Regions from separate parts of the Oceanobacillus luteolus genome, predicted to be linked through region 3. Evidence: predicted binding sites of a transcription regulator. Region 3 holds the regulator's gene; each other region holds the start of a gene.
What was found. The regulator CtsR, encoded in region 3, represses protease genes until heat stress. The targets are predictions, from matches to a motif close to ATGGTCAATAAAGGTCAAACA.
Positions count from the first base shown of each region.

Region 1: the regulator CtsR is predicted to act here: its motif matches at 1,687-1,707, upstream of ACFSBH_RS06440 (ATP-dependent Clp protease ATP-binding subunit).
Region 2: the regulator CtsR is predicted to act here: its motif matches at 8,169-8,189, upstream of clpP (ATP-dependent Clp endopeptidase proteolytic subunit ClpP).

Region 1 covers NZ_JBHUDE010000033.1:21,968-33,218, reverse strand. Annotated here, with positions in the region: gene mbcS (acyl-CoA synthetase MbcS) at 1-1,293, shown strand, start outside; gene ACFSBH_RS06445 (hypothetical protein) at 1,397-1,573, shown strand; gene ACFSBH_RS06440 (ATP-dependent Clp protease ATP-binding subunit) at 1,743-3,881, shown strand; gene ACFSBH_RS06435 (ComEC/Rec2 family competence protein) at 4,433-5,299, shown strand; gene ACFSBH_RS06430 (GntR family transcriptional regulator) at 5,456-5,821, shown strand; gene ACFSBH_RS06425 (ABC transporter ATP-binding protein) at 5,821-6,678, shown strand; gene ACFSBH_RS06420 (hypothetical protein) at 6,680-7,381, shown strand; gene ACFSBH_RS06415 (ABC transporter permease) at 7,437-8,216, opposite strand; gene ACFSBH_RS06410 (ABC transporter ATP-binding protein) at 8,213-9,121, opposite strand; gene ACFSBH_RS06405 (PLD nuclease N-terminal domain-containing protein) at 9,125-9,322, opposite strand; gene ACFSBH_RS06400 (DUF1648 domain-containing protein) at 9,342-10,442, opposite strand; gene ACFSBH_RS06395 (GntR family transcriptional regulator) at 10,435-10,836, opposite strand; gene ACFSBH_RS06390 (GNAT family N-acetyltransferase) at 11,040-11,251, opposite strand, start outside.
Region 2 covers NZ_JBHUDE010000043.1:25,462-36,712, reverse strand. Annotated here, with positions in the region: gene nikC (nickel transporter permease) at 1-76, opposite strand, end outside; gene ACFSBH_RS09345 (ABC transporter permease) at 152-1,153, opposite strand; gene ACFSBH_RS09340 (ABC transporter substrate-binding protein) at 1,336-3,030, opposite strand; gene ACFSBH_RS09335 (ABC transporter ATP-binding protein) at 3,067-4,044, opposite strand; gene ACFSBH_RS09330 (ABC transporter ATP-binding protein) at 4,025-5,035, opposite strand; gene ACFSBH_RS09325 (ribonuclease HI family protein) at 5,284-5,676, shown strand; gene ACFSBH_RS09320 (shikimate kinase) at 5,724-6,203, shown strand; gene ACFSBH_RS09315 (N-acetylmuramoyl-L-alanine amidase) at 6,421-7,260, opposite strand; tRNA gene ACFSBH_RS09310 (tRNA-Arg) at 7,827-7,902, opposite strand; gene clpP (ATP-dependent Clp endopeptidase proteolytic subunit ClpP) at 8,249-8,845, shown strand; gene ACFSBH_RS09300 (HPr family phosphocarrier protein) at 8,893-9,147, opposite strand; gene whiA (DNA-binding protein WhiA) at 9,410-10,360, opposite strand; gene ACFSBH_RS09290 (gluconeogenesis factor YvcK family protein) at 10,377-11,251, opposite strand, start outside.
Region 3 covers NZ_JBHUDE010000160.1:46,731-57,981, reverse strand. Annotated here, with positions in the region: partial or broken rRNA gene rrf (5S ribosomal RNA) at 1-101, shown strand; gene ACFSBH_RS18640 (MgtC/SapB family protein) at 338-1,039, shown strand; gene ACFSBH_RS18635 (CtsR family transcriptional regulator) at 1,386-1,850, shown strand; gene ACFSBH_RS18630 (UvrB/UvrC motif-containing protein) at 1,873-2,418, shown strand; gene ACFSBH_RS18625 (protein arginine kinase) at 2,415-3,476, shown strand; gene clpC (ATP-dependent protease ATP-binding subunit ClpC) at 3,489-5,918, shown strand; gene radA (DNA repair protein RadA) at 6,071-7,438, shown strand; gene ACFSBH_RS18610 (PIN/TRAM domain-containing protein) at 7,538-8,635, shown strand; gene gltX (glutamate--tRNA ligase) at 8,801-10,273, shown strand; T-box leader at 10,345-10,570, shown strand; gene cysE (serine O-acetyltransferase) at 10,643-11,251, shown strand, end outside.

The DNA.
Region 1 (11,251 bases), on a different contig from region 3:
TCTGAGATGTTAAAAGCTAATGACTTGGAATATCGGATCAATCATGGAGAAGTAAGTGCAGTTGTGGCATTCCATGAATTTACCGAAGAAGTGAGTAAAGTATCAAACTTCGAACAGCTGAAAAAGTTTGTGGTCGGACAAGCAGTAGACGGCTGGGAATTTTTAGATGAGGCTAAATCATATGCTACAGAAGAATTGGAAATGGTCGATACATCAAAAGATGATATTGCATTTTTACCGTATACGTCCGGCACAACGGGGAATCCAAAGGGGGTCGTCCATACCCACGCTTGGGGATATGCCCACTTAAAAACTGCTCCTGAAAATTGGCTTGGAGTGGAAGAGGACGATTTAGTTTGGGCCACAGCCGGTCCAGGTTGGCAAAAATGGATTTGGAGCCCATTTCTATCGGTGTTGGGGTCGGGTGCCACAGGCTTTATTTATAGTGGAAGATTTGATCCAGAAAAATACTTACAACTCTTAGACGAACATGAGATTAATACACTTTGTTGTACACCAACGGAATATCGCCTGATGGCCAAGGTTGAGCATTTGGAAGATTATAAGCTCACTAACCTGAAAAGTGCTGTATCTGCAGGTGAACCGCTCAACGTGGAAGTGATCAATATATTCCGTAAGTATTTCGATATTACTGTACGAGACGGTTACGGACAAACCGAAAACACCTTGTTACTTGGAATAACAAAGGATATGGAAGTGAAACCAGGATCAATGGGTAAACCGACTCCAGGCAATGCGGTGGAAATTATCGATGAAGATGGGAACCCAGTTGCAGTAAATGAAATTGGGGATATTGCTCTTCCACTTGATAGTCCTGCGTTATTCCGTGAATATTATAAGGATAAGGAGCGGACGAAAGCCTCTCGCCGTGGCTCCTATTATATTACGGGGGACCAAGCACGCAAGGATGAGGATGGCTACTTCTGGTTTGAAGGCCGTAGAGACGACATTATTATTAGCTCAGGTTACACGATTGGGCCATTTGAAGTGGAAGACGCCCTCGTTAAGCATCCATACGTTCAAGAATGTGCAGTTGTAGCAAGTCCACATGAAGAACGAGGCAGTATAGTCAAAGCATTTGTCGTCTTGAAACAAAATGTCGATAAAAATGACCCTAACTTGATTAAACAGTTGCAGGATCATGTTAAAGAACAAACTGCACCATATAAATATCCGAGAGAAATTGAATTTATAGACCATTTACCAAAAACGACTTCTGGTAAAATTAGAAGAATCGAATTGCGTCAGCGTGAGTTGCAGAAAAATAAATAAAGGAAAAGCCGCTTATGTATGATAGACATAAGCGGCTTTTTTGTTTTTATATCTTATTCTTTGGGTATCCTAATAATAGAAAAACTTGAAGTGAGGGATTATGATGGATTCAAAAGACCGTATCAAACAGTTGATAAACGAGTTGACAGAGGAAGAAGCTGTAAGAGTCCTAAATTTCGCGTCGGAAGTAAAGGAAGCTAAAGAGAAAGAGATTGAGGAAGTTGCCCCTGTAGCATTTTGGGATAATGACGATAAAGTATGGAACGAAATCAGCAGATGAAAGTAAAGCATTCATCTGCTTTTTGTTGCGTTATCACGGCATTTGCCTAAAATAATTTAAAAAATCTAGGTAAAAGACTTGAAAGTCAAAGATAGTCAGAGTATAATAAAATTAAAGTCAAAGATAGTCAAAGTCAAATTGATAAATAAATATCAAGGAGGAATGTAAGATGAAATGTCAACATTGTGGTGAAAATAATGCGACCATTAATGCAGCAGTACATGTAAATGGTCAGCGGATGGAAATGCATCTTTGTAACTCCTGTTTAAATGAAATACAAAATAATATGATGAATCATGCGAATGATTTCTTTTCTAACTTTAATCAAGGATCAACTCCTTTTGAAAATAATCAATTCTTCCAACAAGGAGGCTCTGGCCGCCAAGCTGGAACCCGTACGAAGCAACGTGCAAACAAAGGCAAGGGATTGCTTGACCAATTAGGAAAGAACTTAACAGATTCTGCTCGAGCAGGAGAAATCGATCCGATTATTGGACGAGATCAAGAAATTAAAAGAGTAATTGAAACATTAAATAGAAGAAGTAAAAATAACCCAGTACTCATTGGGGAACCTGGTGTAGGTAAAACTGCAATCGCAGAAGGATTGGCACTTAAAATTGTCGAAGGTTCTGTACCATCAAAATTGCTTTCTAAAGAAGTGTATTTACTGGATGTAGCATCGTTAGTTGCTAACACAGGAATCCGAGGTCAGTTCGAGGAACGTATGAAAAAGCTGATCGCAGAGCTTCAGGAAAGAAAAGATGTCATCCTATTCATTGATGAGATCCATTTAATTGTCGGTGCTGGATCTACAGAAGGTTCTCAGATGGATGCAGGAAATATTTTAAAACCTGCACTTGCACGTGGTGAATTGCAATTGATCGGTGCTACGACTTTAAAAGAATATCGACAAATTGAAAAAGACCCAGCATTGGAACGCCGTCTACAACCAATTACTGTGAAAGAGCCGACAATTGAGCATACAATTGAGATTTTAAACGGTATTAAAGATCGCTACGAGCAATTCCATGAAGTGAACTATTCGGATGAAGTGGTTGAGTCGTTTGTAACATTATCAAATCGTTATATCCAAGATCGCTTCTTGCCTGATAAGGCGATAGACTTGATGGATGAGGTAGGATCACGCCTTAACTTGAAGAATTCACAACAAGATTCAACATCGCTTAAGAATCGACTAGATGAGATTGTGAAAGAAAAGCAGGAAGCTGCTGAACGTGAAGATTATGAACTTGCAGCAAATCTTCGTTACCAAGAAATTCAACTGCAAAAACAATTGGAAAAAGCGGATGACAGTGAAAAAGTGACGGATGTCTCTGTTCATGATGTTGAATTGATTGTTGAAGAAAAAACTGGTATTCCAGTAACGAAAATGCAAGCTGAAGAACAAAAACAAATGAAGAACTTAGCCGAAAACTTACGCGGTAAAGTTATTGGACAAGATGAAGCCGTTGATAAAGTTGCAAAAGCAATCCGCCGTAGCCGTGCAGGATTGAAGTCAAAAGAACGACCAATCGGTTCTTTCTTATTCGTCGGTCCAACTGGAGTTGGTAAAACGGAACTGACTAAAGTACTTGCAGAAGAATTATTCGGTAAACGTGATGCATATGTACGCCTCGATATGAGTGAATATATGGAGAAACATTCTGTATCTAAAATTATTGGTTCTCCTCCGGGATATGTTGGTCATGAAGAGGCTGGCCAATTAACCGAGAAAATACGCCGAAACCCATACTCCATCATCTTATTGGATGAAATTGAAAAAGCTCATCCTGATGTACAGAACATGTTCCTGCAAATTATGGAAGACGGTCATTTGACCGACTCACAGGGAAGAACAGTAAGCTTTAAAGAGTCTGTCATCATTATGACAAGTAACGCAGGAACGGGTACGAAGCGTGTGAATGTCGGTTTCAGTCAAACCCATGATGCTGTTTCAACACTAGAGAATTTAAGTGACTATTTCAAACCAGAGTTCTTAAACCGCTTTGATGCCATTGTAGAATTTAATGAGTTATCAAAAGAAAATCTATTGACTATCGTAGACTTGATGCTTAATGAACTACAAGAAGCTATCGAAGAAAATGATATTGAAATCATGATCACAGACGCTGCTAAACAACGACTAGTTGACCTTGGATATGATCCGCGCTTTGGTGCAAGACCATTACGCCGGGTAATCCAAGATAAAATCGAGGACCAGCTCACAGATCTAATTCTTGAGTCAGACTCTGTTGAGAAAGTCCAAGTAGACGTCGAAGAAGAAGAGATTGTTGTTAAACAAGTTTAAATCATAAACCGTCTGCAATATTGCAGACGGTTTTTTTTATGTTCATAAGCTTAGTTTTTTCGTACAAAATATAAAGAGTGAAACTAAAACGTGCTTTGACTGCCTAAATGAATTGGGTTCTTTCATCATTGGTCACTCATCGGTGCTCTAACCGCCCGAATGTAATGATTTCCCTGCTCTTCGGTCACTCATCGGTGCTCTAACTGCCCGAATGTGATGAATTCCCTGCTCTTCGGCCACTCATCGGTGCTCTAACCGCCCGAATGTGATGATTTCCCTGCTCTTCAGTCACTCATCTAGGCTCTAACCGCCCGAATGTGATGAATTCCCTGCTCTTCGGTCACTCATCGGTGCTCTAACCGCCCGAATGTGATGATTTCCCTGCTCTTCAGTCACTCATTGGTGCTCTAACCGCCCGAATGTAACGAACTACTTCCTTCTCGGTCGGTCATCAGTACGATGAAGACCTATATAAGTCCTGCTTCATCATTTTCGGTTGGTAAATGATAATCAATCATGTACATAAATACATCAAACAAAGGGTGTAACGTATGAAGAAGTTAATTCAGCTACTCATAATCATTTTAATCGTCATTCCGCACGTCACCTATACTTCAGCCAGTTCTCCCATGCGTGTCCACTTTATCGACGTTGGCCAGGGGGATAGTATGTTGATTGAAACACCTGAAGATAAGACGATTTTAATTGATGGGGGAGAGCCGAAAGAGGGGAAGCGGCTTGTAAAGTATCTAAAAAAACATGGTATAAAAACAATTGATTTGATGATAGCGACCCACCCGGATTTCGATCATATTGGTGGACTTATTGAAGTAATGAAGCATTTCCCTGTAAGTAAAGTATTGGAAAATGGAGAAATACGTCCAACTAATACGTATGCAAAGTATCGTTTGCAACTCTTTAAAGATGATATTCCAATCAAAATCGCGAAAGAGAACGAGAAAATCTCTGTAGAAGAAGAGGTCGAGCTTCATGTCCTTCATGCAGCTCAGAAGAATGCAGAGAATCCAAATGAATCGGCAATTGTCTTAAAGCTGACATATCATTCAATAGATTTCTTATTAATGAGTGATGTTGGTGCTGAGCAGGAGAAGGTGATTGCTGATAAATATAGTATTGAATCAGAAGTTTTAAAAGTAGCCCATCACGGATCAAGCTCCAGCAGCACGCTAGATTTTTTGAAACAGGCCAACCCTGAAGTTTCGATTATTACCTACAGTGTTGTAAATGATTATGGTCATCCTGTAAAACGCGTCATCAACAATTTATTAAAACTGGAGAGTCAAATTTTTTCTACTGCAGCCTATGGCAATATTATCGTGGAAACGGATGGAAATGATTATATTGTAGTTCCAGATATGCAACCGGTGGAAAGGCTCATTGAGCGATTAAATAAATAGAAATAATAGAAGTCAGCGGACAGCTGGCTTTTTTTACTTTTTCATTTGAATTCTAAAAATATAAACAAAAATATTCAGAAAACTATTGACAAAAATTCGTTTCAGTTATATGGTTAATTACATAAGTAACTAACCAATGAACGCAGGAGGTTGCAGATGAAAATTAAATTAGACGACACCAAACCGATCTTCCTCCAAATCAAAGAAATGCTTGAGGATTCAATTATTAGCAATACATTGAAGGAAGGAGATAGGGTGCCTTCAACAAATGAATTAGCAGCACATTATAAAATCAATCCGGCAACTGCTGCGAAGGGAATAAATGAATTGGTGGCAGAAGAAATTTTATATAAAAGAAGGGGTGTAGGAATGTTCGTTGCAGAGAATGCACGGAATATACTATTGGAGAAACATCAAGCCAATTTTTACGAGGAATATATCCGGCCACTGAAGCAAGCCGCACAGAAGCTGGATATCGATAAAGATGAATTATTGAAAATGTTACAACGGGAGGATAGCTGATGAAAATTGAAGTGAAAGAGTTAACGAAACGATATGGGGAAAAAGAAGCCTTGTCAAATCTTTCATTCACCTTAAATGAACCGAAAATTTATGGCTTATTGGGCAGAAATGGTGCAGGTAAAACAACTTTTATGGAAATATTAGCTGGACAAATTACGGCTACGAAGGGTGAGGTTCTAATCGATGGTGTCCGTCCGTTTGATAATCAACGGTTGATTGAATCCATTTGCCTTATCAAAGAGGGGAATAACTTCAAGAAGGATCTGAAAATCAAACACGTATTAAAAATCTATTCCTATTTTTATCCCACTTGGGATCAGGAACTTGCGGATAAATTAATTGATGAATATGGACTTGATAGGAATGCAAAAATAAAAACACTATCTAAAGGGATGGAATCTGCACTTGGAATCTCGGTCGGTTTGGCTAGTAAAGCACCTATCACTATTTTTGATGAACCGTATATTGGTCTGGATGCACCTTCACGTAAGAAATTCTATGAAATATTGCTTGAGGAGTTTCAGAATGAAAAACGAACAATTATCTTTTCTACGCATTTGATAGATGAAGTCAGTCTGTTGTTTGAGGAAGTGTTGATTATCCGGGAAGGGAAACTCGTTCTTCAGGAGGAGACGGATTCTCTAAGGCAAAGCATTATTTCTGTTTCAGGGCCTGTGGATGCAGTAAAGACGTATATTGAAAATAAAGAAACACTTGAGATAAAACAATTGGCGGGAATGATGAATGCTTATGTTTACGGAGAGAAGGAAGAGGCATTAGAGTATGGATTAGATGTAGAAGGTGTGCCGATACAGGAGTTAATGATCCATTTGACGGAAAGAAAGCGGGGGGCATAAAATGACGAGACAAGTGAAGGGATTGCTATTCTTTTTCTTATCTGACCTAAGACATTCGTTTACAATTTTTTGGTCGATTCTTCTGATTGCTTTAGCTCTTTCATTGGGGATAGCGTATTTACTGTTGGATGTGCAGGATGGTGTGTTCTTTTTTGGATTTCCTTTTGCAACATACATTAATGTCGGGATAGTCGGCTTTCTAATCGTGAAGGATTATATTCCTTTTTCGTTGAAGCTGGGAGCAGTCCGGAAAAATATTTTTGCTGCAGCTGGTGTATTATTTGTTTTGTATGGATTTATCATGGCCATGATTTCTAGTACCCTTCATTTCATCATTAATCTGATTATAGAAGCAGTTGGATTGCATTCATTCATGTTTTTGCATCCAGCACAATTAATTGGAAGTGATACATGGCTGACAAGAATTGCCGTAGATACGGTAATGATGTTTGGTGTTTTTGCTCTATTCTTTCTATTGGCCCTGTTGTTTTACCGTGGTGGCCTAATTATTGGTGGCAGTGTTGTCGGACTGATTGGCGTCACTTTACTATTTGGTATCGCGCAAGGATGGCTGTTTGAATTCTTTCTCAACTTGTACCACACCATTGATTATGTTTTCTTCGCTCAGGTATTTGGTATCAGTATACTGATTTATGGATTGACCTATTTTTTAGTGAGAGGGATAACGACAGTAAAGGCTTAATAAAAAACAGGAAGATGTACTCTTCCTGTTTTTTGTGGATTAAAGATATATGGATTTATCCCGCATGTTCTTTCGTACGGAATATATAAATACTCAGTAATAGTAGAATGAGACATGCAATAACCGTTGTCACAGCCGATCCAATTAAAGAGCTTGATATTTCACCGGTGTGTAGAAACTCAAATGAATGATTGGAAATATTAGAAGGGCTGTAGCTTAACTTTTCTCCAAACAGGCTTGATCCAACGCTTATTAAAATTATGGTTGCTATTGTACTGAATGTGACAAGACCAGATGATTTGAAGATTGTATTATAAAAAATGGATACGGTCAGTACGAGTGTCAGCCAAAGCCCATATAATGCTGTCATTACAAGAAAATCACCGATGGGGATGGTATCATATAAAATGCCGATATAATACCAAGCGAACAGCATTGCTAACACATAAGATGCTATAATGAGGACGAGAAGTGCTGCCCATTTACTAAGGATATATGCTGGGTAGGCTACTGGTTTTACAAGTATCAATTCAGCAATTCCGGATTTTCGTTCTCCTGCAATTGTTCCCATGGAGATAAGAGCAATAATTAAAACACCTAGGCTGCTAAGTTGACTGATGCTCATTTGAATTGCATCAATTCCAGTGAATTCTGGCATTTGGAATACAGCACCTTCAGGTAATCCGCCTACCTTATCGAGAATTTGCGGAAGGTAATAATTCATCACTGGGTCCATGACAGCGATGAGGATGAGTACGAGAGGCACCCAAATCCATTTCCGATCACGGAAGTGTCCAACCATTTCATTTTTGAAAAGAGTTTTCCATTGTCTCATTTCTTCACCGCCTTCATGAACATTTCTTCAAGTGAAGCTCGATTGAGATGAAATTCAACGAGTGGCCAATTTTCCTCTGTGGCTGCTTTGAGAACTTCGTATCTAACTTTACTGATATCTGCTGCCGGAATTTTAATTGTATTGCGATCGAGATAACTGGAAGTTCCACTTGGTAAAGCTCGTAATTTCTCCAAATACTGTTCTGGATTATCTTGAAATTCGAGTTCTATAACCGAAGTTTGATATTTCTTCCGTAACTCGAGAATGGAGCCAGCTTCAATGATTTCCCCTTTATGCAGCAGTAGAAGGTCATCACATACCTCTTCGGCATCATTTAAAATATGAGTTGAGAAGAGGATGGTCATTTCTTCCTTTAACTTTTCAAGTAATGTCAATACTTCTCTTCTTCCAATCGGATCCAATGACGAAACTGGTTCGTCGAGTAAAAGTAATTTTGGGGAATGAATAATTGCTTGGGCAATTCCAAGACGTTGCTTCATTCCACCAGAATATCCACCGATAGGTTTATTCCATGCATCTTTGATTCCTACTTCTTCCACAAGCTTTTCTGCCCGCTCTTCTGCTTCTTTCTTCGATAAATATGCGAGTTCTCCGCTGAATATCAGAAATTCCTTCGCTGTCATCCAACTTGGGAAGACGGGATATTGTGGCAGATAACCAATAAATTTCCGTAAATCTGCGTTAGCCGGCTGACCAGAAAATCGAATCTTGCCCTCCGTTGGCTTTAATAATCCGGCAAGTATTCGTAAAATCGTTGTTTTTCCGGCTCCATTCGGTCCAATTAAAGCGATGCATTTACCTGAAGTAAGGGAAAAATCCACCCCTCGTACAGCAGTATAATCTTTATACGTTTTCTTTAAAGATGTGGCGGAAAGCAGGTTCATGGATTATCTTCTCCTTCCGAAAATAAAGTAGAGAATCGGTCCGATAATATTTATGAACACGATGACTACAAACCAAACCCAGCGGTTACCCCGGACATTTTCTCCTTGCTTTGCCCAATCGAGAATACCGACAATCAGTAAAATCCCTTGTATAAAAAATAATGGTAATATTAATTGCCAATTAATAGCTAAAGATTCCATGTTAGTTCCCTCCAATTGATTAGCTTAATAAAACAGGAATAAGAAATGCGAGACCAAGAATGATGATTAGGATAATCCATCCATGTGGCCGTGCCATATTTATAGTCCAGCCAATTCCGAATCTCTTTTCAAGGAAGACTGCCGGGTCCTCCTTGTTGAAATAAAATACTCCAAGTTTCCAATAGCGATCGTCATCGCGATTAATTTGTGTACCACCAGGTCCGGTAACATGATAGAGTCGGCTTCCACCTTGCCCAAGTTTGAAGCTGAGATAGATGGCATAGATGATGATAGCTATGTTGAAAATTAGTGAGATGGTAACTACCAGTTTTTTATTGACTGGATGGAACATCGCTATCTGGACAAATGTAAGTAATGCAATGATGCCATTCCCGGTGATGATGAGAAATAGGGACCAACGTTTCCGGAAAATCGAATTTCGCTTCAATGACAGTTTCGGATTGGACTGGTCGATTTGTTGTTTTGCAAGTTGTATCATGCTGTTTGAAAATATAAAGACTCCAATCAGAAAAAATTGGAATGCAGGCACCATAAGAATAGAAAGATAGGATTTTTCTGCTGATCTTGTCACTTCACCAGAAAAGCTATATTGCATTGGTATTTGATCCGGCAGCAAATGGTAATTGATTATACTATAAATAATCAGTCCAACCGTAAGGAAGAGAGAAATAAGGAACCATAAGTTGGAGTAGGTCAGTTTCTCTTTTCGGAAAGCGGTACTAATGACGACCTCTTGTGTTTCATCGGCACTCCATGCACTTGCTACTTTAATTTTCTTCATTCTTTTGTGGAAGATAAGGTAAATGATAGCAGTTACGATAAAGTAGAAAAGTATGGTGATAGTCAGCAGAATAGTTGCCTGAGCTTCATCGGCCCCCATACTTAAGAATAAAAAAAGTAGGGTGAGCAAAAGTGCAAGCAGGCTTGTCGATTGCACGTATTTTTTCCTGAGACGCTTTAGTAATGGGCTATGATAAACTTCTTCCGGAATCGTAACTCCGAAACTTTCTGTTCTTCTAGTCCAGTAAGGGATAAATATAGTTGCAAGATAACTGGGAATGAGGATCAGCAGTGCGATCAAGGGAAACCAATTATTCATGTTGTTCACCTTCTTTATTTAAAATCTGTAAGTATATCTCATCGCTTAGTTCTTTAAACTCATCGATGGTGAGGTTATGACAAATGCTTGCTGCAAGCAGAGGTCTTAATTCTTCTTTGAGTGAGTTGATATAATTTTCGTCTGCTGGAAGGAATCCATCTGGGTGAATAATGACCCCGCGCTTTCTATGGATTTGGATGTATCCTTCCTGTTTTAATTGCTGGTAGACTTTGTTTACGGTATGAACATTTATGCCAATATCAGCGGCAAGGGAGCGGACAGATGGCAAATCATCCCCAGGCTGCAATTCTTTTCTGGCGATACCTTCAATAATTTGCTCTTTGAGCTGAATATAAATTGGTTTATCAGCGGCCATATCCATTTTGATAAACATAAACACACCTTCTTTCTATACAGGCAAGATGTTGTATTTGTTCTATTAGTAGTATAACAGACAAATTGTTGAAGTACAATAGGAAATTATGAGGCAATAGCATATTTCTTCAATAGAAAAAAACCAAAGCAATTCCTTATCAAAAGAATCACTTTGGTTTGTTAAGTTTTTATAGTTAATATTTAAAAGCTGATCGCACTAACTTATGAAACAACTTCTCCAGTCATAGGTGCTTCCACATGGGAGAACTGTTTATAAGAAAGGTAGTTTTCTTTCGTAATGACAAACAAATCATAGATTTCTTCTTCTGGATTGACCTTGGAAAAGACTCCAGGATAGGTTTCATTAGCCAATGCGATATAAGGGAGCTTCAACACTGCTTTCAATGAGCGGATGTTGGTCTTCCGTACTTTCA
Region 2 (11,251 bases), on a different contig from region 3:
TTGCAAATCGATTTTTCCTTAATTGCCTGAATGTATCCTTCCACGGAGAAATCGCTTCGATTTCGTCAGCTTCCATAGCTTGACCCGGATCAACAGGATTTGGAACGATTTGCTGAGCATTTTTTTCATCCAGCTTCACTTGTCCCACCTCCTAATATTTAATCCTTGGGTCTAATTTTTTGTATAAAATATCAACGAATAAATTAATCATCACAAAGATGAAGGCGATGACGAGGATTCCTGACTGTATGACAGGATAATCACGATAGTTGATCGCCTCATATACATACCTGCCGACCCCCGGCCAGCTGAAAATCGTTTCGGTAAGAATCGCTCCCCCTAACAGCACACCAGTCTGTAAACCAATAACAGTGACTACTGGTATCATCGCGTTTTTAAGTGCGTGCTTGTAAATCACCAGAAATTGGCCAGAGCCTTTTGCACGGACTGTACGGATATAATCAGATTTCATCACTTCAAGCATGCTTGATCTGGTCATCCGCGCTATGATCGCCATTGGAATGGTACCAAGAGCGATACTCGGCAATATTAGATGCTTTAGTATCGTGAATGCACGTGCAAAATCAAGATGAATCAATGAATCAAGTACATAAAGATGCGTGATTGCGGCTATCGGATCTCTACTATCTTGCCTGCCGTACGCCGGTAGCCAACCAAGCTCCTGAGCGAATATCCACTGCTCCATTAATGCTAGCCAGAATACAGGCATAGATACACCAACTAATGCAAAAAGCATCGCCAAAAAGTCAAACCAGGAATTTTGTTTCCAAGCACTAATAATCCCAGCATTGACTCCTACAATAATGGCAAATAGCATTGCAAAAAACGTCAGCTCAAAAGTTGCTGCTATGTACGGTAATATTTCACTAGAAATTTCCGCTTTTGATCGTAATGAAGTTCCTAAATCACCTTGCAATAAATCTAAAAGATAGTTCCAGTATTGAACAAAATATGGTTCATTTAATCCCATCGTTTCTTCTAAATTTGCAATCGCCTCGCCGGTAGCTGTTTCCCCCAAAATCACCTGCGCTGGGTTACCAGGTATGAGATGGACAATGGAAAATGTGATGAGCGTCATCCCAATCAAGACAGGGATAAGCATCAGTAAGCGGCGAATGATATAAGTGACCATCTTTCAGCCTCCCCTACATTAAGTCATTACAGGTTAATTTATAAATGTGTAGTATGTTAAAATTCTTTCCTCTTATTGGAGCGTAAATAGATAAGCATTAGGGATTTACGGGCTGTTTAACCCCTGATAAATATAGGGATAGCAGCAATAGACTACTATCCCTATCATTCCTTACATTAGATTTACTCGACTAATTCTACTTCTGCCAGGGACTCACTTGTTGATGGGTGTGGCACATAGTTCTTAACCTTGCTTGTTGTAGCCATTACCGGTGTAGAGTGCACAAGTGTCACCATTGGCGAGTCTTGGGAGATCAACTCTTGAGCTTTGGCATATAATTCAGCGCGCTCGTCTTGATCGATAGCACGTTTAGCACCGTCCAACAACTCATCAACCTCTTCATTTACGTAGAATGTACGGTTACTGCTTCCTACGTTTGAACCATGTAACAGACTGCTTAAGAAGTAATCCGGGTCACCGTTTGTTCCAGACCAACCAAGAATGAAGAGCTGATGCTCACCCTGTAACGTCTTTTCTAAATATGGTGCCCACTCTTCACGGACGATTGTAGCGTTTATTCCAACATCCTCTAGATTATTTTGCACAATCTGGGATACCGTTTCAGGGTCTGGCATATACGGTCTTGCTACAGGCATGGTCCATAATTCAATATCCAAACCATCTTCAAACCCTGCTTCTGCTAACAGTTCACGCGCCTTATCTGGGTCATATCCATAAGCTTCTACATCATCGTTGTATCCAAGATATCCTGGTGGCAACGGATTTTTCGCCGTTGTGGCATATCCGGCATACAATGCATCTGCAATAGCTTGTTTATCAATCGCATAGTTGATCGCTTGACGGACCTCCACCTTATCCAGAGGTTCCTTTTGAGTGTTAAATCCTACATATCCAAAGTTATTTTCAGATCTTGTCAGAAGCTCTAAACCATCTTCTGCTTCAACACCTGCCGCATCATCCGGGTTCAATCCATCCATAATATCAATTTCACCAGAACGAAGAGCAATGAGTCGAGCGGCATTATCAGGAATCACTTCAAAAATAACCCGATCCAGTTTCGGTAGACCTTCTACTCGATAGTCCTCGAACTTATCAAGAATAATCGAGTCATCTTTCGTCCAGCTCACAAATTTGAATGGTCCAGTACCCACCGGATTCTCATTGATTTCCGGCCCATACTCTTCCAGTGCTGCTGGAGATGTGATTGCAAAATAGCTCATCCCAAGATTTTGAAGGAAGAACCCTAAAGGTTGGTTCAGGACAAACTCAATCTCATAGTCATTAACAACATTGATTTCTTCAATGACATGTCCCTCTTCTCCTTTATATCCACCAAACATGGTGCCATACATGGAATAAACATAACCTTCATCAGCAAAAGCATACTCATGCTCTGGATCAGCCCAACGTTCAAAATTCACTTTCACGGCTTCAGCATTAAACGGAGTGCCATCATGGAAGGTAACCCCTTCTTCCAGATAGAAAGTGTATTTCAAACCATCTTCTGAAACCTCCCAATCATGGGCAAGCGCAGGTTTCAATTCAAAGGAATCTGTTTCAAACGTTAATAACCCCTCTAATACTTGCTGTGTAACCCGTGAAGATTCCCCATCTGTCGTACTTCCAGGATCAAGGCTTTCAGAATCTCCACCTCTAGCAAATACTAATACTCCATCACCTGATGCACTTGCTTCTTCAGCTTCTCCTTCAGATTCTCCATCTGCTGTTTCATCCGTTTCGGCTGCTGCATCATCAGATGATTCATCCGGATTTGCGCCACCATCCCCGCTACATGCTGCGAGAAATAGCACAAAGGCTAAGAATAAAGCAGCCAGTAAAGATAATCGTAACCTCATAGTTATCCCCCTTTTGTTTTTTTATAAATATATATTTTATTGCCTGCCATCATATAAATGACATGCAACAAAATGCTGATTATCGACAGGTTGAAATTCTGGTCTTATTTGGGAGCAGATATCCATTGCAAATGGACATCTCGTATGAAAAGCACAACCAGCAGGTGGATTCGCTGGACTAGGCACATCACCTTCCAAAATGATCCTCTCTTTAACGATGTCTGGATCTGGTTCAGGCACCGCTGACAATAATGCCTGGGTATACGGATGTTTCGGCTCTTCATACAATTTCTCTTTATCGGTAAGTTCCACCATCCTCCCTAAATACATGACTCCAACCCGGTCACTTATATGTTTAACAACGCTTAAATCATGCGCAATGAATATGTACGTCAAATTAAACTCATCACGTAACTCTTCCATCAAATTCAAAATTTGTGATTGCACGGAGACATCAAGTGCAGAAACTGGTTCATCACAAATAATTAATTTTGGATTATTCGCCAATGCCCTGGCAATTCCAATACGCTGCCTTTGTCCTCCACTGAATTGATGGGGATATCTTGATGCATGATAAGCACTTAAACCAACGACCTCCAATAATTCCTGAACCCGTTTTTTCCTTTCGCTTTTCGATTTCATTCCGTGTACGAGTAAAGGTTCACCTATAATTTTTTCTACCGTATGTCTAGGGTTCAATGACGCGTACGGATCTTGGAAAATGATTTGCATATCCTTTCTAAGTTTACGCATTTCTTCCGAACCAAATGTTGTGATATCTTGTCCTTCAAATTTCACTTCACCTTCACTAGGTTCAATCAGTCGTAGAATAGATTTTCCAGTTGTTGATTTACCACAGCCTGATTCTCCAACTATCCCGAGAATTTCTCCTGGACGAACTTGAAAGGAGACATCATCAACAGCCTTCACTTCCCCAACTTTTTTTCCAAGCACTCCACCATGGATAGGAAAGTATTTCTTCAATCCGTTTACTTCAAGTATTGGTTGTTGCATCCTCTAATCGCTCCCCTTTCTTTTCTGTATGTAAAAAGCAGCGACTTTCCCTACCATCCCCTAATTGGTACAATTCGGGATTTTCTTTAAAGCAACGTTCAAACGCAAACTCGCATCGAGGAGCAAAACGGCAACCAACACGATCTTTCTTCGGTCTAGCAACTGTTCCCGGAATCGAATAGAGTTTTTCTTCCCTTCCGTGCAGCTTCGGCAACGATCGAATCAGCCCCTGAGTATATGGATGCTGTGGGTCCTTTAATATTTCACGCGTCGTCCCTTTTTCGACTACTTGACCAGCGTACATGACAACGACACGGTCACAAATATCCGCTACTACTCCTAAATCATGAGTTATCAGCAGGATACTCGTATGCTCTTCTTTATTGATTTTTTTCATCAAGTCAAGTATTTGCGCCTGAATCGTTACATCAAGTGCAGTTGTCGGCTCATCCGCAATCAGCAGACTAGGATCACTTGACATGGCCATAGCAATCATTACCCGTTGTCGCATACCTCCAGATAATTGGTGCGGATATTCATTGACAATATCTTCCGCCCGAGGAATGCCGACAAGCTTTAACATCTGGATTGCTTTTTCAGTAGCCGCCTTTTTACTTATTTTTTGATGGATCCGGATAGCTTCCCGCATTTGATTACCAATAGTAAATACCGGATTCAACGAGGTCATTGGCTCTTGGAATATCATCGAAATTTCATTGCCTCGGATCCGCTTCATCCGTTTTTCTGTTGCTTTAGCCAAGTCCTCTCCTTTATAGCGTATGGAACCGCTAACAATTTTTCCAGGAGGGCTTGGGATAAGTTGTAAGATAGATAAGGAAGTGACACTTTTTCCACTGCCGGATTCTCCAACTACACCGACTACTTCTCCTTTATGTACGCGAAAACTAACTTTATCAACTGCAGGAATTTCTCCTTGATCGGTAAAAAAATGCGTGCTAAGCCCGCTTAATTCCAAAATTACATCTTCCATTTTTCCCCCTCCATTTTTATATAGGGACATCGCTTTTATATTAATATACTGAAAATTATCTAAAATAGCAAGAACGGTAATATTATTTATTTAGATTATATAAGAAATAATCAACGATAAATCATACAATTGACGGTTAAATACCCGTTAATAACTATAATTTTTCTATTGTGAATTATGTAGAAAATAATATTTTTACATCGATAGAAAAATAGCTTATACTACTAATCATAAGGAGAGTGAACTGATTGATAGAAGTCTATACTGACGGTGCTTCCAAAGGAAATCCAGGAAAAAGCGGAATTGGGATTGTATTCAAATCCAGCACGATTTACGAGGAACACTCCTTTCAAATCGGCATCTATTCCAATCATGAAGCAGAGTTTCATGCCGTCATTAAAGCTTTAGAGTTATGCAAGGAAAAATATCCGAATGAGGTACTCTCATTTCGTTCCGATTCAAAAGTAGTAGTAGATACAATTGAGAAAGAATTTACGAAGAACAAAGACTATCTTCCATTACTTGAGCAGATTCAGCAATTAAGTAGTCATTTCCCATTATTTTTCATTAAGTGGATACCAGAGAAGCAGAACCAACAAGCTGATCGCTTAGCAAGAGAGATCATTCGTGAAGAAAACTAATAAGCAGGGTGAAGAGATTGAGAAAAAGTATAATTTTAATAGGCTTTATGGGGGTTGGCAAAACGACTATCGGACAAGAACTGGCCCGCAAGTTGCAATATGGCTTTATTGATACTGATGCTGAAATTGAAGTTAAATATGGTATGAAAACAGTGGATATCTTCAGCATCTACGGAGAAAAGGATTTCCGAAAAACTGAAAGAGAGATTGTGATGGAGACTTGTCAAATGGAAGGTAAAGTGATTTCTCTTGGTGGTGGTGCTTTCAAGCAGGAAGAAATTCGCCAAGCCTGTTTGGAGCATGGCATTGTTGTGTTTCTAGACATGACATGGGAATTCTGGAAAGAGAGAATTAGTATCCTCAGCCCTACGCGGCCGTTGTTGCAGGAAAAAAGCTTAGATGATATCGAGAAATTATTTAACGATCGTCAAGCAATCTATCAAGACCATCATATTCGTGTCCAAATTGATAACCTCGGAGTCGACCAGGCCGTTGAGGCAATTTATGATGAATTGAAACTGAGATAAAGTAATATACATAATTCAAGAAAAACTAATTTCCTTAACATTCATATTTCGCTTGTGAAAGTATTTTAGTATTTAACTTCAATCGCTGCATCATCTTTAAGAACCAACTGCAGTTTAGGGTTTATACTTCATTGCTTTTCTTTCCATTTTCTCGGTTCTACATTTCTATCAATAAGTAAAAAACTTAAGCTAGGGTTTTCTACACCCTAGCTTTTAGTTATTTTACCCTTAGTCGTTGCCCCGGTTGAATAGTATCACCTGTTAAACCGTTGAAATTCTTAATTGCGTCTACAGTTGTACCATAAAGTTGGGCAATTCCCCATAGTGTTTCACCGGATTGAACGGTATGGTAAACCGCACCAGTAACAATTAGTACTTGCCCGGGATATATTATATCATTAGTTAAATTGTTCAAGCTCTTTAGTTCAGAAACAGTAATATTATGGGCTTGAGCAATGCTCCATAATGTATCTCCTTCTTTAACGATGTACGTGTTTCCACCGCCTCCACCAGTTTTACGTCTTAAACCTAATGCTGACGCAATACCATTCGCATGCCCCAGCGCAATTCTGTTAAGGTAATCATCAGATTTTAATTTAGCTGCATCCCCAGCATTATCAATGAATCCATTTTCGGTTAATATCGCTGGCATTCTGCTTTCGCGAAGCACATGGAAGTTGGCCCGCTTTTTCCCCCTATTGTTAAAGTCCACCTGCTTCATGATCTCGGCATGAACACGATCTCGGTAGGTGATTGTTTGGCTGGATATACTTCCATTATAAATATAATCCTCATAACCAACGCCACCGCCAGCATTGATATGAATAGAAACAAAGTAATTTGCGCCCCAGCTGTTTGCATCATTTGTCCGATAGTTTAGAGAGCGTGTTTGATCACCGGTACGACTTAATCGAACGGAATGCCCTTCATAGTCTCTATAAAGGAAATCACGCGTTTTTAAGGCAATTGCTAATGTAACATTTTTTTCTTGTAGACCATTACCTTGAGCTCCTGAATCTGTTCCACCATGTCCTGGGTCTAGATAAATCTTTGCCATAAAAATCTCCTCCTACTAATATTCTTATTTAAAAAGTAGCTTGCCCGCTTGGACTAGCCACCTATTTAATCCGTTGATTTCGTGGTAAAACATCTCTTTAATGCTCACCGACCATGTTACATAGTTATTTATTATCCATGTCCAAGTACTGTGCTAATTTGGAGACACGTATTCTATATCATCAAAGAAACTTCTGATTTTTGTCATTGAATCATTGATGCCAAAATAAATAGCACCTCGTATGAGATGCTTTTCTTACTACCTATAGCTAAAATATGTAGCTCATCGGTTCCATCTATAGAGTTACAATCAATTGTATACACATCTAGAGAATGACAACAGTGGCCTAACGTAATTACATAAGAATTATAGTTCCCCAGACTTATCGAATGATAATGCAGCAAGAACGTTCCAATATGGAAATTTTTTTAAAGCAGAAGAAGGATTTGCACGAAGAAGGATAGAACTGTAAGAATAGAAGATATTACTTACGTGGTTAGTTGCTAAAAGAAAAAAGACAAGGGATGAAATTAGCTCCATGCCCTTGTCAATATCAATTTTATAAGCGCGCCCAGAGGGATTCGAACCCCCGACAAACCTGGTACCGGAAACCAGTGCTCTATCCAGCTGAGCTATGGGCACATGTATAAATTTCGAACGCAAATTATATTATAACGTTTATTTTGTAGACTTTCAAGCTTTTTTCCAAGTATACTAATATTAAAGGGAAACTTTTCATTAAATATGGATCGTTCCCTGTGAATTCCCGAACTACAGAATAAGGGTTTTGCTGATTGATTATCTCTCCCCTATTCAGTGGTGTGGGCGTTAACATAAGATACATTCCTTGTTTATAAAATTTAAAAACGGGAATGCTAGCATTTAGTCTGTTTTTTTTGGAACGCTTTCGTTTGACCTTTTTTGACCAATGTTATATGATGAATTTAGAAAGCGAACGATAACTATCTAAAACAAGGAGGATATGTTTATGAATTTAGTACCTACAGTAATTGAACAAACAAACCGTGGTGAACGCGCATATGATATTTATTCCAGATTATTAAAGGACCGTATCATTTTACTCGGAAGCGCTATCGACGATAACGTAGCAAACTCTATTGTTGCCCAGCTTCTATTCTTGGAGGCGGAGGATCCAGGTAAGGATATCTCCCTATACATCAACTCTCCTGGTGGATCCATCACTGCTGGAATGGCAATCTATGATACAATGAACTTCATTAAATCAGATGTATCCACTATTTGTATCGGTATGGCTGCTTCAATGGGTGCATTCCTGCTTGCAGCTGGAGAAAAAGGCAAACGCTTTGCACTTCCAAACAGTGAAATCATGATTCATCAACCGTTAGGTGGAGCTCAAGGTCAAGCAACTGATATTGAGATTCATGCAAAACGTATTATTGAAATCAAGAGACGCATGAATGAAATCTTAGCGGACAAAACAGGTCAACCACTTGAAGTAATTGAACGTGATACCGAGCGTGATAACTTCATGACAGCAGAACGCTCTGTAGAATATGGTTTGATTGATAAAATTCTTGAACGTAAAGCAGATGAAAGTAAATAATTTAGCAAATGAAAATCCCTTTCAATAGAAAGGGATTTTTTTATCTTTTATTTTTTTGTGACGAAGGATACTAAATGATTTAATGCAACCTCTTCATCTGGCCCATCAGCAATTATTTTGATTTCTTCTCCGTTCGCGATGGCTAGACTCATAAGTCCCATAATACTTTTCGCATTTACCTTCTTCCCATCTTTTTCTAAAAATAAATGCGAAGAATAACGGTTTGCCTCCTGTACAAATTGTGCAGCAGGTCTGGCCTGTAGACCTGAATCTAAGCCCACCTTCACTGAATTCTCTACCAACTCGACTCATCCTCCCTGAAGTTTAGAAAACGCTACCAATTTCTCTCTTTCCGTAAAAAAGTTAAGATTCATATAAGCCAATAGCTACATTTGTGGTTTGGATTCAACGGGAATCCAAACCACAGTTGCCTTAACGACTTACATGGCTGTAGCTTTTCATATTTATCTTTTATTGCTTAATATTATAATACAACGACTGATGTCATTTAAATTTTTTAATTATCTGTATTATATCATGAAATTCCGAGAAAGAGAATAGGATTTATTTATTTACAATAACTTCACCTTGGCGAATCTTATCCGCGAATTCATCGATTTTCTTTAATCGGTGATTCACACCGGATTTTGAAATCTTTCCGCTTTTGACAAGTTCACCTAGTTCTTTTAACGAAACATCCTCATTCTCCAACCGTAATACCGCGATTTCTTGCAGTTTTTCTGGTAATTGATCCAGTCCAACCGTCCTTTCAATCAATTTGATATTCTCAATCTGTCTAAAAGCCGCACCAATTGTTTTGTTTAGATTGGCAGTTTCGCAATTGACCAAGCGGTTCACAGAATTGCGCATATCCCGGACAATACGGACATCTTCAAACTTAAATAACGCATTATGGGCACCAATAACACCGAGAAACTCAGTTATCTTTTCCGCTTCTTTAATATATACGATATGCCCATGCTTTCTTTCCAATGTTTTTGATTTCAACCCAAATGTATTTAATAGTTCGCAGAGCGAAGTATTATGCTCCTCATGAAAGTTATAAATCTCAAGATGGTAAGAGGAGGTTTCTGGATTATTGACTGATCCACCAGCTAAAAACGCTCCTCGTAAATAAGCACGTTTCAATTGCTCATCTTCAAAGATTGCCGGCGAAATGGTTCGATTTATCTCCAGGTGCTCCTTCATGATCCCTAAATCCTTCAGTGTATTCCGCACCTGTTCTTTCAGTCTGACGATATAGATATTATTCTTTTTCAGTTTCATTTTCTTCCGTACAAGTACTTCAATTGGAACTTGATAATTATTTTTGACCAGCGTGTAAATTCTTCTCGCAATCGCTGCATTTTCTGTTTGTACATCAAGGGAATAGCGTTGTCTCGAAATGGAAATTACACCATTCATACGGATTAATGCGGCAAGCTCCGCCTTCTGGATTGGTTCATCTGTTTCAATTGTCGTCAGTTCTTTTTTTATTTGTGCAGCAAAGGACATCGCGTTTCCCCCTCCTTTACTTTGTTAATAAGGAATAAAGCAGCTTTGCTATTTTATCCGTATCGTGGCGGACAGTCGGATACTGTTTATCAACAATATCTTCCTCCACGACATCCAGACCTAGTGAAACTAGTTTTTCAATGTCATAAATTACTGGCTCTGCATTTTCTTCCGCATATTTTTCCAGAACATTTCCTTTAATCGGTTCATTATGTACGATTATTGTCTGAACAATGCCTCGACCTATATGCCGAATGATTGCTTCAACATGATCGCTAGCTGTAAAACCAGTCGTCTCACCGGGTTGAGTCATCAGATTACAGACGTACACAATTTTTGCACTGGTCATCTCCAAGGCTTCTTGGACGCTTGGTACAATCAGATTTGGCATGATACTAGTATAAAGGCTTCCTGGTCCAATAACGACCAAATCCGCATCTATGATCGCCTGCACAGCATGGCTGAATGGCTTAGCTGGTTCTGGACTTAAAAATACGCGATCAATTTTCTTACGTGAAAGGGGAATATTGGATTCTCCGGAAATGATTGTGCCATCTTCCATTTTAGCATGAAGAGAAAGATTTTCAGTGGAAATAGGATAAATCGTACCTTTTACGTTTAAAACACGGGAAATCTCTTTTACACCATCATAAAAGTCCCCTGTTACGGATGTCATTGCAGCAAGCAACAGATTTCCAAGGGAGTGCCCCGACAATCCATTCCCTACTTCAAATCGGTGTTGAAACAGTTCAATCAGCATTGGTTCGGCATCAGACAACGCGGCGATTACATTACGGATATCTCCAGGCGCAGGTATGGCCATTTCATTCCGTAATCTACCGGTGCTCCCTCCGTCATCTGCCACAGTCACAACTGCAATTAAATCGATTG
Region 3 (11,251 bases):
GGAAAGGTCACACCTGTTCCCATACCGAACACAGCAGTTAAGCTTTCCAGCGCCGATGGTAGTTGAGACTTTGTCTCTGCAAGAGTAGGACGTTGCCAGGCAATTGAAATATAAACAGATTATCAATACGATAATCTGTTTTTTTTATTTACCTCATATTGTCTAATTATTGAAGGAAAATCATATGTATTAATAGAACTATAAAGTTAGATATTTCTTCCAGTCACATTCAGTACATGTGACTTTCTTTATCGATTTTATTTTTAGGTTTATACCGATGGTGAATGAGGGAAATGTATAGGCTAGAAAAAAATGTAGATAGAAAAGAGGAAGAGCAATGGAATTATTTTTATATGATTTAATGGGGGAAAACTTCCTTGTAATTGTCACAAGGTTATTGGTCGCCCTATTACTGTCAGGTATTATAGGTTTTGAACGTGAGTGGAATAACCACTCGGCTGGCTTCCGCACGCATATACTAGTGGGAGTCGGTGCGTGCCTTATGATGCAGTTATCATTATTTGGTTTTATCGATTTTTTGGAACGGTACGATAATATTCGTTTTGATCCGGCTCGAATTCCGTCCTATGTCATCAGTGGAATCGGATTTTTAGGTGCTGGTACGATTATCGTCTATGGAGGAACGATTCGTGGATTAACTACGGCAGCTTCTATATGGGCTGTGGCGGGAATTGGTCTTGTAGTCGGTGCAGGGATGTATGGGCCTGCGATAGTAGCTACATTTATCATCCTACTAAGCTTAGTCGTACTGAATAATTTAGAAAAGTTATTGCCGTCTCAAAGAAAGTACACGATGCTCGAGATTGTAGTGGAACCGAATATAAAAGTTCATCAATTGATTGAAGCAACAGAGACTTTTGAAGTGAAGATCTTAGCGGTAGAAGTTGAGAAAATGGAGCGAGATCTACGGAAGATTTTTATTAAGATGAAAAACATTAAAAGCGATGAATTGATCATGTTACTTGAAAAGATATCAAAGGTGGAGGGAATCAATAACATAAGTCAACTAACGAGGTAAAATATAGGATAGGTGCTGAGTCTGGTTGTAAAAGCATCTATCCAACTCCTTTTATAAAGGTTCAGCTTTTTAAAGCATAACTTTCCTGCCCAATTATTATCTTTTTATCCCAATTCGTTTATTTTCATAAAAAATGTCAAGAATGTATTATTGGTAAACACTTTTCAACTTCGATTTTTTGGCGTATAATTAAATTATAGTCAAAGATAGTCAAAGTCAAAAGAAATCACAAACGTGCATGCGAATTGATTGAACAGACATCTTGAGCAAGACGTTCTTGTAAACTCTTTTGTTCAGGCATATTTCATTACATGGATGACGTGTAGGAAGAAGGGAGTTTTTAAAAATGAGCAACATTTCAGATGTGATTGAAGCTTACCTTAAGAAGGTGTTACATGCGACAGGGAATCATGCAATTGAAATTAAACGAAGTGAAATTGCCGATCAATTCCAATGTGTACCATCACAAATTAATTATGTCATTAATACGAGATTTACAACGGAGAAAGGGTATATAGTGGAAAGTAAGCGCGGGGGCGGTGGATACATCCGAATAATGAGGGTAAAGCATAAAGATAAAGCAGATTTAATCGAAGAAATTATAAAAATGATAAACCCTCACGTATCTCAACAAGCCGCTGTACATGTATTGGATCGGTTAAAGGAAGAGAAAATTATTACGAATCGTGAGGAGAAGCTTATTTTTAGTGCGATTGAACGATCGACTTTACCGTTTCCATTACCAGAACGTGATGAAATCCGTGCCCGAATTTTAACAGCAATGCTAAATACTTTAAAATATTACAGTTGACTCTTTGAGGAGGGGGAGAAGCGTGCGATGTCAAGAGTGTGAAGAACGACAAGCTACCGTTCACTTTAAACAAATTATTAACGGTGAGAAAAAGGAGTTCCACTTATGTGAGGTCTGTGCCCAAGAAAAGGGATACATGCAAATGCCGAATCAAGGTTCCAGCCTTCATGATTTATTGACCGGCTTGTTCAATTTTGATAGTGCTCCCTTAGGTGCCCAGACAGCTAGTACGCAACAATTAAAAGAATTGCAATGCCCTAGTTGTCAGTTAACCTTTTCTGCTTTTAAGGAGATGGGAAAGTTTGGCTGTGCAACGTGCTATGAAACTTTCTCTGGAAGAATTGATCCAATCATACGTCGAGTCCATGCAGGGAATGCGAAACATGCAGGGAAAATTCCTAAAAGAACAGGTGGCAGTATTCAAAAGAAACGTCAATTAGAGGAATATCGTGCTCAGCTGAAGAAATTAATAAGTGAGGAAGCGTTTGAGGATGCCGCTGTTCTAAGAGATAAAATAAAAGCATTAGAAAAAGAAGGACTAGACAAGAGGGAGGCAAGCGAAGAATGACGATGGAGCATTTTCTAAACGAAGCAATCAGTCCTTGGATGCGTGAAGAAGGTGCCGATAACGATATCGTTCTTAGCAGCCGTATTCGCTTGGCGCGGAACTTTGCAAACGTCACTTATCCGGTCCTCGGAAAAGAATCTGAACTAAAAAAAGTTCATGACTTTATGAAAGAGACGTATGATAAAACGTCATTCCAAGATTATAAGAACTTTCACTTTATCAATTTAAAAGACCTTTCGGAAATTCAAACGCAGATTCTTGTGGAAAAGCATTTGATCAGCCCTAATTTAGTCAGGTTTCCTGAGGCAGCAGTACTCATATCAGAGAATGAGCAAGTTTCGATTATGGTGAATGAGGAAGATCACCTTCGCATCCAGCTTTACTTGCCGGGAATGAAGCTTGCCGATGGTCTTGAAGAGGCGTTTGCTCTAGACGACTGGATAGAGGAAAGGATCGATTACGCCTTTGATGAGAAGTTTGGTTATTTAACGAGTTGTCCGACTAATGTCGGTACTGGGATGCGGGCGTCTGTGATGATGCACTTGCCAGCCCTTGTCATTACAAAACAATTGAACCGGATGATTCCTGCAATCAACCAGCTTGGTTTAGTAGTTCGGGGAATTTACGGGGAAGGCAGTGAGTCTCTAGGGAATATATTTCAAATTTCCAACCAAATCACCTTAGGTAAGTCAGAAAAGGATATCGTCCTTGATCTTGCAAGTGTAGTGAATCAACTGATTGAACAGGAGAGGCTTGCAAGAAATTATATTACGGAACAACTTGGAGTCAGCTTAGAAGACCGTGTTTTTAGATCGTATGGAATTCTTAAAAATGCACGGATCATTGAATCAAAGGAAGCATCGAAATGTATTTCTAATGTGCGCCTGGGCATAGACTTAGGTATTATTAAGAATACATCAAAGAATATTTTAAATGAACTCATGATTTTAACTCAACCAGGCTTCTTACAACATTATGCGAAAAGACGATTAACACCACGTGAACGTGATGTGTTTCGTGCTTCATTAATTAGGGAACGACTCGAAATGGAGAAATAGGAGGGACGCCATATGATGTTTGGACGATTTACGGAAAGAGCGCAAAAAGTGCTTGCGCTATCACAAGAAGAGGCAGTACGTCTCGGTCATAATAATATTGGAACAGAACATATCTTGTTAGGCCTAGTTCGCGAAGGAGAAGGTATTGCAGCTAAAGCATTACAATCATTAGGTGTACAGGTGGAGAAAATCCAAGAAGAAGTAGAGAAATTGATTGGGGTCGGCAAACAACCAATGCAATCCATTCACTACACTCCTCGTGCGAAAAAGGTAGTAGAGTTATCTCAAGATGAAGCGAGAAAACTTGGTCATTCCTATGTTGGAACAGAACATATTTTACTCGGACTTATCCGTGAAGGTGAAGGAGTAGCAGCCAGAGTTCTCAACAACCTCGGAATAAGCCTAAATAAAGCCCGTCAGCAAGTTTTAAAACTTCTTGGGAGTAATGAGTCTCAAGCAGGGAGAAGAGGCCGTACAGGGCAGCAATCTAACGCGAGTACGCCAACGTTGGATTCGTTAGCCAGAGATCTAACCGTTAGTGCGAAAGAAGGGAAAATTGACCCTGTTATTGGCCGTGCGAAGGAAATTGAACGTGTGATTCAAGTATTAAGCCGCCGAACAAAGAACAATCCAGTATTGATTGGGGAGCCTGGAGTTGGTAAAACAGCTGTAGCTGAAGGGCTGGCACAGCAGATTGTTGATAATGAAGTTCCAGAAACGTTAAGAGATAAACGTGTGATGACACTTGATATGGGCACAGTAGTTGCTGGTACAAAATATCGTGGTGAATTTGAGGATCGTTTAAAGAAAGTAATGGAGGAAATTCGTCAAGCGGGGAATATCATCCTTTTCATTGATGAGTTGCATACATTGATTGGTGCTGGTGGAGCAGAAGGCGCCATTGACGCATCCAATATTCTAAAACCTTCACTTGCTCGAGGAGAGCTGCAATGTATTGGAGCTACTACAATTGATGAGTATCGAAAGTACATTGAAAAGGATGCTGCCCTAGAACGCCGCTTCCAGCCGATTCAAGTAGATGAGCCGACGGTAGAAGAAACGGTTCAGATTCTGGAAGGTCTTCGTGATCGATACGAAGCACATCATCGAGTAACTATTACAGATGAGGCAATCGATGCCGCAGTTACTTTGTCTGACCGTTATATTACCGATCGTTTCTTACCGGATAAAGCAATTGATTTGATCGACGAAGCAGGTTCTAAAGTGCGTCTCCGCTCTTACACGATTCCACCGAACTTAAAAGAGTTGGAACAAAAACTTGAGGAAGTAAGAAAAGAGAAGGATGCGGCTGTACAGAGTCAAGAATTTGAGAAAGCAGCATCTTTACGAGACACCGAGCAGCGTTATCGTGAAGAATTGGAGAAAACCAAAAATGAATGGAAACAAAAACAAGGCCAAATGGACTCTGAGGTAACAGTTGAGGACATCGCGAGTGTCGTTTCCATCTGGACTGGTGTACCTGTCTCGAAATTGACGAAAGACGAAACTAATCGTCTCTTGAACATGGAAGAAATCCTCCATGAACGGGTGATTGGACAGGAAGAGGCAGTTAAAGCCATTTCTACTGCAATCCGTCGTGCCCGCTCTGGCTTGAAAGATCCTAAACGTCCGATCGGGTCATTCATTTTCCTAGGCCCTACAGGTGTAGGTAAAACAGAACTGGCAAGGGCGCTTGCCGAGGTTATGTTCGCTGATGAAGATGCCATGATACGTGTGGACATGTCCGAGTATATGGAAAGGCACTCTACTGCACGATTAGTCGGCTCACCTCCAGGTTATGTCGGGTATGATGAAGGTGGCCAATTGACGGAGAAAGTACGGAGAAAGCCATATTCGGTAGTTCTGCTTGATGAAGTGGAGAAGGCCCATCCAGAAGTATTCAATATTTTACTGCAAGTTTTGGAAGATGGACGTTTAACCGACTCTAAAGGCAGAACGGTCGATTTCCGAAACACAATTATTATAATGACTTCGAATGTTGGCGCGAGTGAATTGCGCAGAAATAAATTTGTTGGTTTCAACGTAGCTGATGAAAACCAACAGCATTCCGATATGAAATCAAAAGTAATGGATGAGTTGAAAAAAGCGTTCCGCCCAGAATTCTTAAACCGGATTGATGAGACAATCGTATTCCATTCCTTGGAGAAGAAGCATATGAAGGATATCGTGGTACTCATGCTTAAGGAATTGAAGGAGAGATTGGCAGATCAAGAAATTGAGCTCACGATGACAGATAAAGCAGTCGATAAAATTGCTAATGAAGGCTTTGACCCAGAGTATGGAGCTAGACCATTACGCCGTTCCATTCAGCAAAATATTGAAAATCTGCTTTCTGAAGAGTTATTAAAAGGAACGATTGAAAAAGGACAACAAGTAAAGATTGGTTTAAATAATAAAGGTGAATTTATCATCTTAAAGTAATCAACAAAAGCTAGAAGATTTATTTCTTCTAGCTTTTCCTGCAATTTTTCGTTTTTTGTGGCATAATTTAGGAAAAAAGTATCTAAATTGAAATTATTGTGTAACCTACAGAAGGTTAAAATCGTATACAATAAAGAAGGGACCGAATACGTTTGGCAAAGCGAAAGAATACATTTGTATGCCAGGACTGTGGCTACGAGTCACCGAAGTGGATGGGGAAATGTCCAGGCTGTGGTAATTGGAATACGATGGTTGAAGAAATTCAAGCATCTGCCCGTGGTGCCCGTCATGCTGGTGGTACGAGCCGCACAATCAGTAAACCAGAACGGATCACGCATCTTGAATCACAGAAAGAACCACGCATTACAACTGAGATGAGGGAATTTAACCGAGTGCTTGGTGGGGGAATCGTTCCAGGTTCACTTATATTAATTGGAGGAGACCCGGGAATCGGGAAGTCGACTTTGCTGTTGCAAATATCCGCTCAGCTTGCAAGGAAGCTTCGTGTCCTCTATATATCGGGAGAGGAATCAACGAGGCAGACGAAACTCCGTGCGGACCGTCTAGGTATTCAGGAAGAGGAACTCTATGTCCTCAGTGAAACAAATTTATATGATATTAGTCAGCAAATCGAGAAGCTGGAACCAGACCTTATCATCGTGGACTCTATTCAAACAATTTATCGTGAAGAAGTCACCAGTGCACCAGGTAGTGTCTCCCAGGTTCGGGAAAGTACCGGAGAATTGATGAAAATCGCAAAAACAAATAATATTGCTATTTTCATTGTTGGCCATGTGACAAAAGAGGGTGCGATTGCTGGTCCTAGGTTATTAGAGCATATGGTAGATACGGTTTTATATTTTGAAGGGGAACGCCATCATACGTATCGGATTTTACGCAGTGTTAAAAACCGTTTTGGAAGTACACATGAAATGGGTATTTTTGAAATGCGTGAGGAAGGACTGCGTGAGGTGATAAATGCCTCCGAAATATTTTTGGAAGAGCGGAAAGAAGGAACAGCCGGTTCCACAGTAGTTGCGTCCATGGAAGGGACTAGGCCAATCTTAGTTGAAATCCAAGCGTTGATTGCACCATCCAGTTTTGGAAATCCGAGGAGAATGGCTACTGGTATCGATTCAAACCGCGTGTCTTTAATAATGGCTGTATTGGAAAAACGAATGGGGTTCATGCTCCAGAACCAAGATGCTTATTTGAAGGTTGCAGGTGGAGTAAAACTAGACGAGCCGGCAATTGATTTAGCCATTGCACTTAGCATTGCATCCAGTTTTCGTGATCAGCCGACGGCATCGAAGGACATTTTTATTGGTGAGGTTGGGCTGACTGGAGAAATCAGAAGGGTATCCCGAATTGAACAACGGGTGCAAGAAGCGAGTAAGCTTGGTTTCGAGCGGGTTATTTGTCCAAAGAATAATTTGGAAGGCTGGACAATACCTAAAGACATTCAAGTGGTTGGTGTGTCGACTATTCAAGAAGCTTTTGAAGTGGGACTAGCAAGGTAATTTACACTTTTAATGAATTTTAAGGATTCGTCGTTATTCTATTCGTTAATGGTTATAAATAGTAAATAAAGGTAATAATAAACGTTAGGAGGTGAAAGTATGCTGAAAAAGGTTGTTCATATCTTTTTTATCGTCCTTGGTGGAACGATTGGGTATCTATATATTCCGGTTATCATAAATTTATTGAACCTAGATATGGACTTATTGAAAAATCCTTACCTTGGGATGGTTGTTGGGGCCCTTATTTTATTTTTACTCTCATACTTTATTGTTGATTATGTAGTGAATTTCTTCAAATGGATAGAAGAAGCTCTCATCAAACTACCTGCTATGGATTTGTTTTTTGGTAGTTTAGGGATGATCGTTGGACTTGTTATTTCTTACCTTGTTACGATGCCGCTACAAGATATCAACATTCAAGTAGTCTCTCAGGTGCTTCCAATCTTCATTACAATTATCCTAGGTTATTTAGGTTTTCGCGTAGGCTTCCGTCGTCGAGATGAGTTTTCCAATCTATTGCGGGCTGGTAAAAAAGAGAAGCCCAAAAATACAAATAGTGAAGATGCAGATGATGTGGTTCAAGATATACCGAAACCGAAGATTCTCGATACAAGTGTAATCATTGACGGCAGAATTGCCGATATTTGCAGTACGGGATTTTTAGAGGGGACACTGGTAATTCCTCAATTTGTTTTAGGTGAGTTGCAACATATCGCTGACTCCTCCGATGCATTGAAGAGGAACCGCGGCAGACGCGGGTTAGATGTCCTAAACCGTATTCAAAAGGAATTGCCGATTCAAGTAGAGATTTATGAAGGAGATTTTGAGGATATTGCTGAAGTAGACAGCAAGCTTATCAAACTCGCGAAGGTGACAAACGGAATCGTCGTTACAAATGATTTTAATTTAAACAAAGTATGTGATTTGCAGCGTGTGCCAGTTCTAAATATCAATGACTTGGCAAATGCGGTCAAACCTGTTGTCCTTCCTGGTGAAGAACTCGTAGTCCAAGTGATCAAGGACGGGAAAGAACAGAGACAGGGTATCGCATATTTGGATGATGGAACGATGATTGTTGTGGAAGAAGGTCGGGATTATATCGGCAAGACGATTGAGGTCATCATCACAAGTGTGCTGCAGACCTCAGCAGGCAGAATGATTTTTGCCAAACCAAAAACACTTGAAAAAGCACTGTAAAAAAGGTATAACTTATTATGGATAAGAGTTTAAAAGTGATAACACAAATTGTTATCACTTTTCTTGCATCAATCAACACAAAATCCAGTCGAGAGTAAAGCATTTCTGCTGGGTGGGCTGTTAATGTATAATTTAAGGCTATTTTTAGAAAAGAGGGGAAGCATCATGACGAATGAGGTTCGTGTTCGCTATGCACCAAGCCCGACAGGTCATTTGCATATTGGAAACGCTAGAACAGCATTATTTAATTACTTATTTGCCAAACATTACGGTGGAGACTTTATTATCCGTACAGAGGATACAGATGAAAAACGTAATGTTGAAGGTGGCGAAGAAAGCCAACTTCAATACCTGAAATGGCTGGGAATTGAATGGGAAGAAGGCCCAGATGTCGGTGGAGACTATGGTCCATACCGTCAGACAGAGCGTCTGGATATTTATCAAAAATATGTGGACGAGCTACTTGAGCGTGGGCTTGCTTATAAATGTTATATGACGGAAGAAGAACTGGAAAATGAACGTGAGGAACAAAAAGCAAAAGGCCAGGTTCCGAAGTATTCTGGTGCACATCGTGATTTGACGGAAGAGCAAATCGCAGCTTTTGAAGCGGAAGGAAGATTGCCTAGTATTCGTTTCCGTGTTCCGGATGATGTTACGTATACATTCAATGATCTTGTGCGGAAAGATATTACGTTTGAATCCAGTGACTTTGGTGACTGGGTCATTGTAAAGAAAAATGGCATCCCAACATATAACTTTGCGGTTGCTATTGATGATCATCTTATGAATATCACTCATGTTCTTCGGGGGGAAGAGCATATTTCAAATACACCAAAACAAATGATGATTTATGAAGCGTTTGGATGGACGCCGCCGAAGTATGGTCATATGACACTCATCTTAAATGAAAACCGTAAGAAATTAAGTAAGCGGGATGAACATATTCTGCAATTCATTGAGCAATACCGTAATCTTGGTTATTTGCCAGAAGCGATGTTCAACTTCATCAGTTTACTTGGTTGGTCTCCAGTTGGTGAAGAAGAGATTTTCGATAAAGCAACATTGATTGAGATTTTTGATCCAGAGAGATTATCCACATCTCCAGCAATCTTCGATCAGCAAAAATTAAAATGGATGAACAATGAGTATATTAAAAACTCAGAGTTGGATAAGGTCATTGACCTGGCTATGCCGTATTTAATTAAAGCTGGGAAGCTCTCAGAAGATATGGATGAAGAGCAAAGAAACTGGGCTGAAAAAGTCATTTCACTCTATCGCGAGCAGCTGCGCTATGGTGAAGAAATAATTGAATTGACGGAACTGTTCTTTACAGACGATATCACGTATGACGAAGCGGCTACGAATGTGTTGGAGGAAGAGCAGGTGCCGGAAGTCCTTTCGACTTTCAGAGATAAGTTAAGTCAATTGGATGATTTTACAGCTGATGAAATCAAGGCTCAAACAAAAGCAACTCAAAAAGAAACTGGCCATAAAGGTAAAAAATTATTCATGCCTATCCGTGTCGCAACGACCGGTCAAACACATGGCCCCGAACTGCCACTGGCAATTGAGCTTTTAGGTAAAGACGTCGTCATTACACGTCTTGATAAAGTGTTACAGGAGTTATCTTCAAACTAAAAAAACTTCTTTGATACGCTTACGCATAAGGCTTCACAAAATTTAAAAACTGTAATATAGTAATAATAAATATTGGAACGTTGAAGAGGAAAAGTAGGAAGTCTTTCGTTTATACAGAGAGAATCACCTTGGCTGCGAGTGATTTTAAGCGAAATTTCCGAAGTGCCCCTCGGAGTCTATCATGGAAACCTTAGTACATGATAGCGGTCCTCTACCGTTAACAAGAGCACGAGTTGGAAGGAAGTATATGTTTCTTTCAAACAGAGTGGAACCGCGCAAGGAAAATGCGTCTCTGTATTTGCAGAGGCGCATTTTTTTGTTGTTTTTTTGGGCAACTTGGAACGATCCTAAGAAAGGTGGTAACGGGTAATGGGTATTTTTAAACGCATGAAGGAAGATATGGATGTTGTGTTTGAACAGGACCCTGCTGCACGAACATATTTTGAGGTTTTCTTAACATATTCAGGCCTCCATGCTGTATGGTTTCACCGGATAGCCCATGCGTTTTATAATAAAAGATTATTTTTCCTCGCACGAGTCATTTCACAGGTTAGCCGATTCTTCACCGGAATTGAAATACATCCAGGTGCAAAGATAGGTAGACGGTTGTTCATTGACCATGGTATGGGCGTCGTGATCGGGGAGACATGTGAAATTGGTGATAATGTAACCATTTATCAGGGTGTGACCCTCGGTGGAACAGGAAAGGAAAAAGGCAAGCGACACCCGACGGTAAAAGATAATGCACTTATTTCTACAGGAGCAAAAGTATTAGGTTCCATCACCATTGGAGAAAATGCTAAAGTCGGGGGAGGCTCAGTTGTCCTTAAAGATGTTCCGGCAAACTCAACAGTCGTTGGGATTCCTGGAAAGGTTATTGTGCAAGATGGTGTGAGGGTGAAAGATTTAGATCATCATAAGTTGCCGGATCCAGTAGCTGATAAAATGAAGGAAATGCAAGAACAAATAGATGCACTT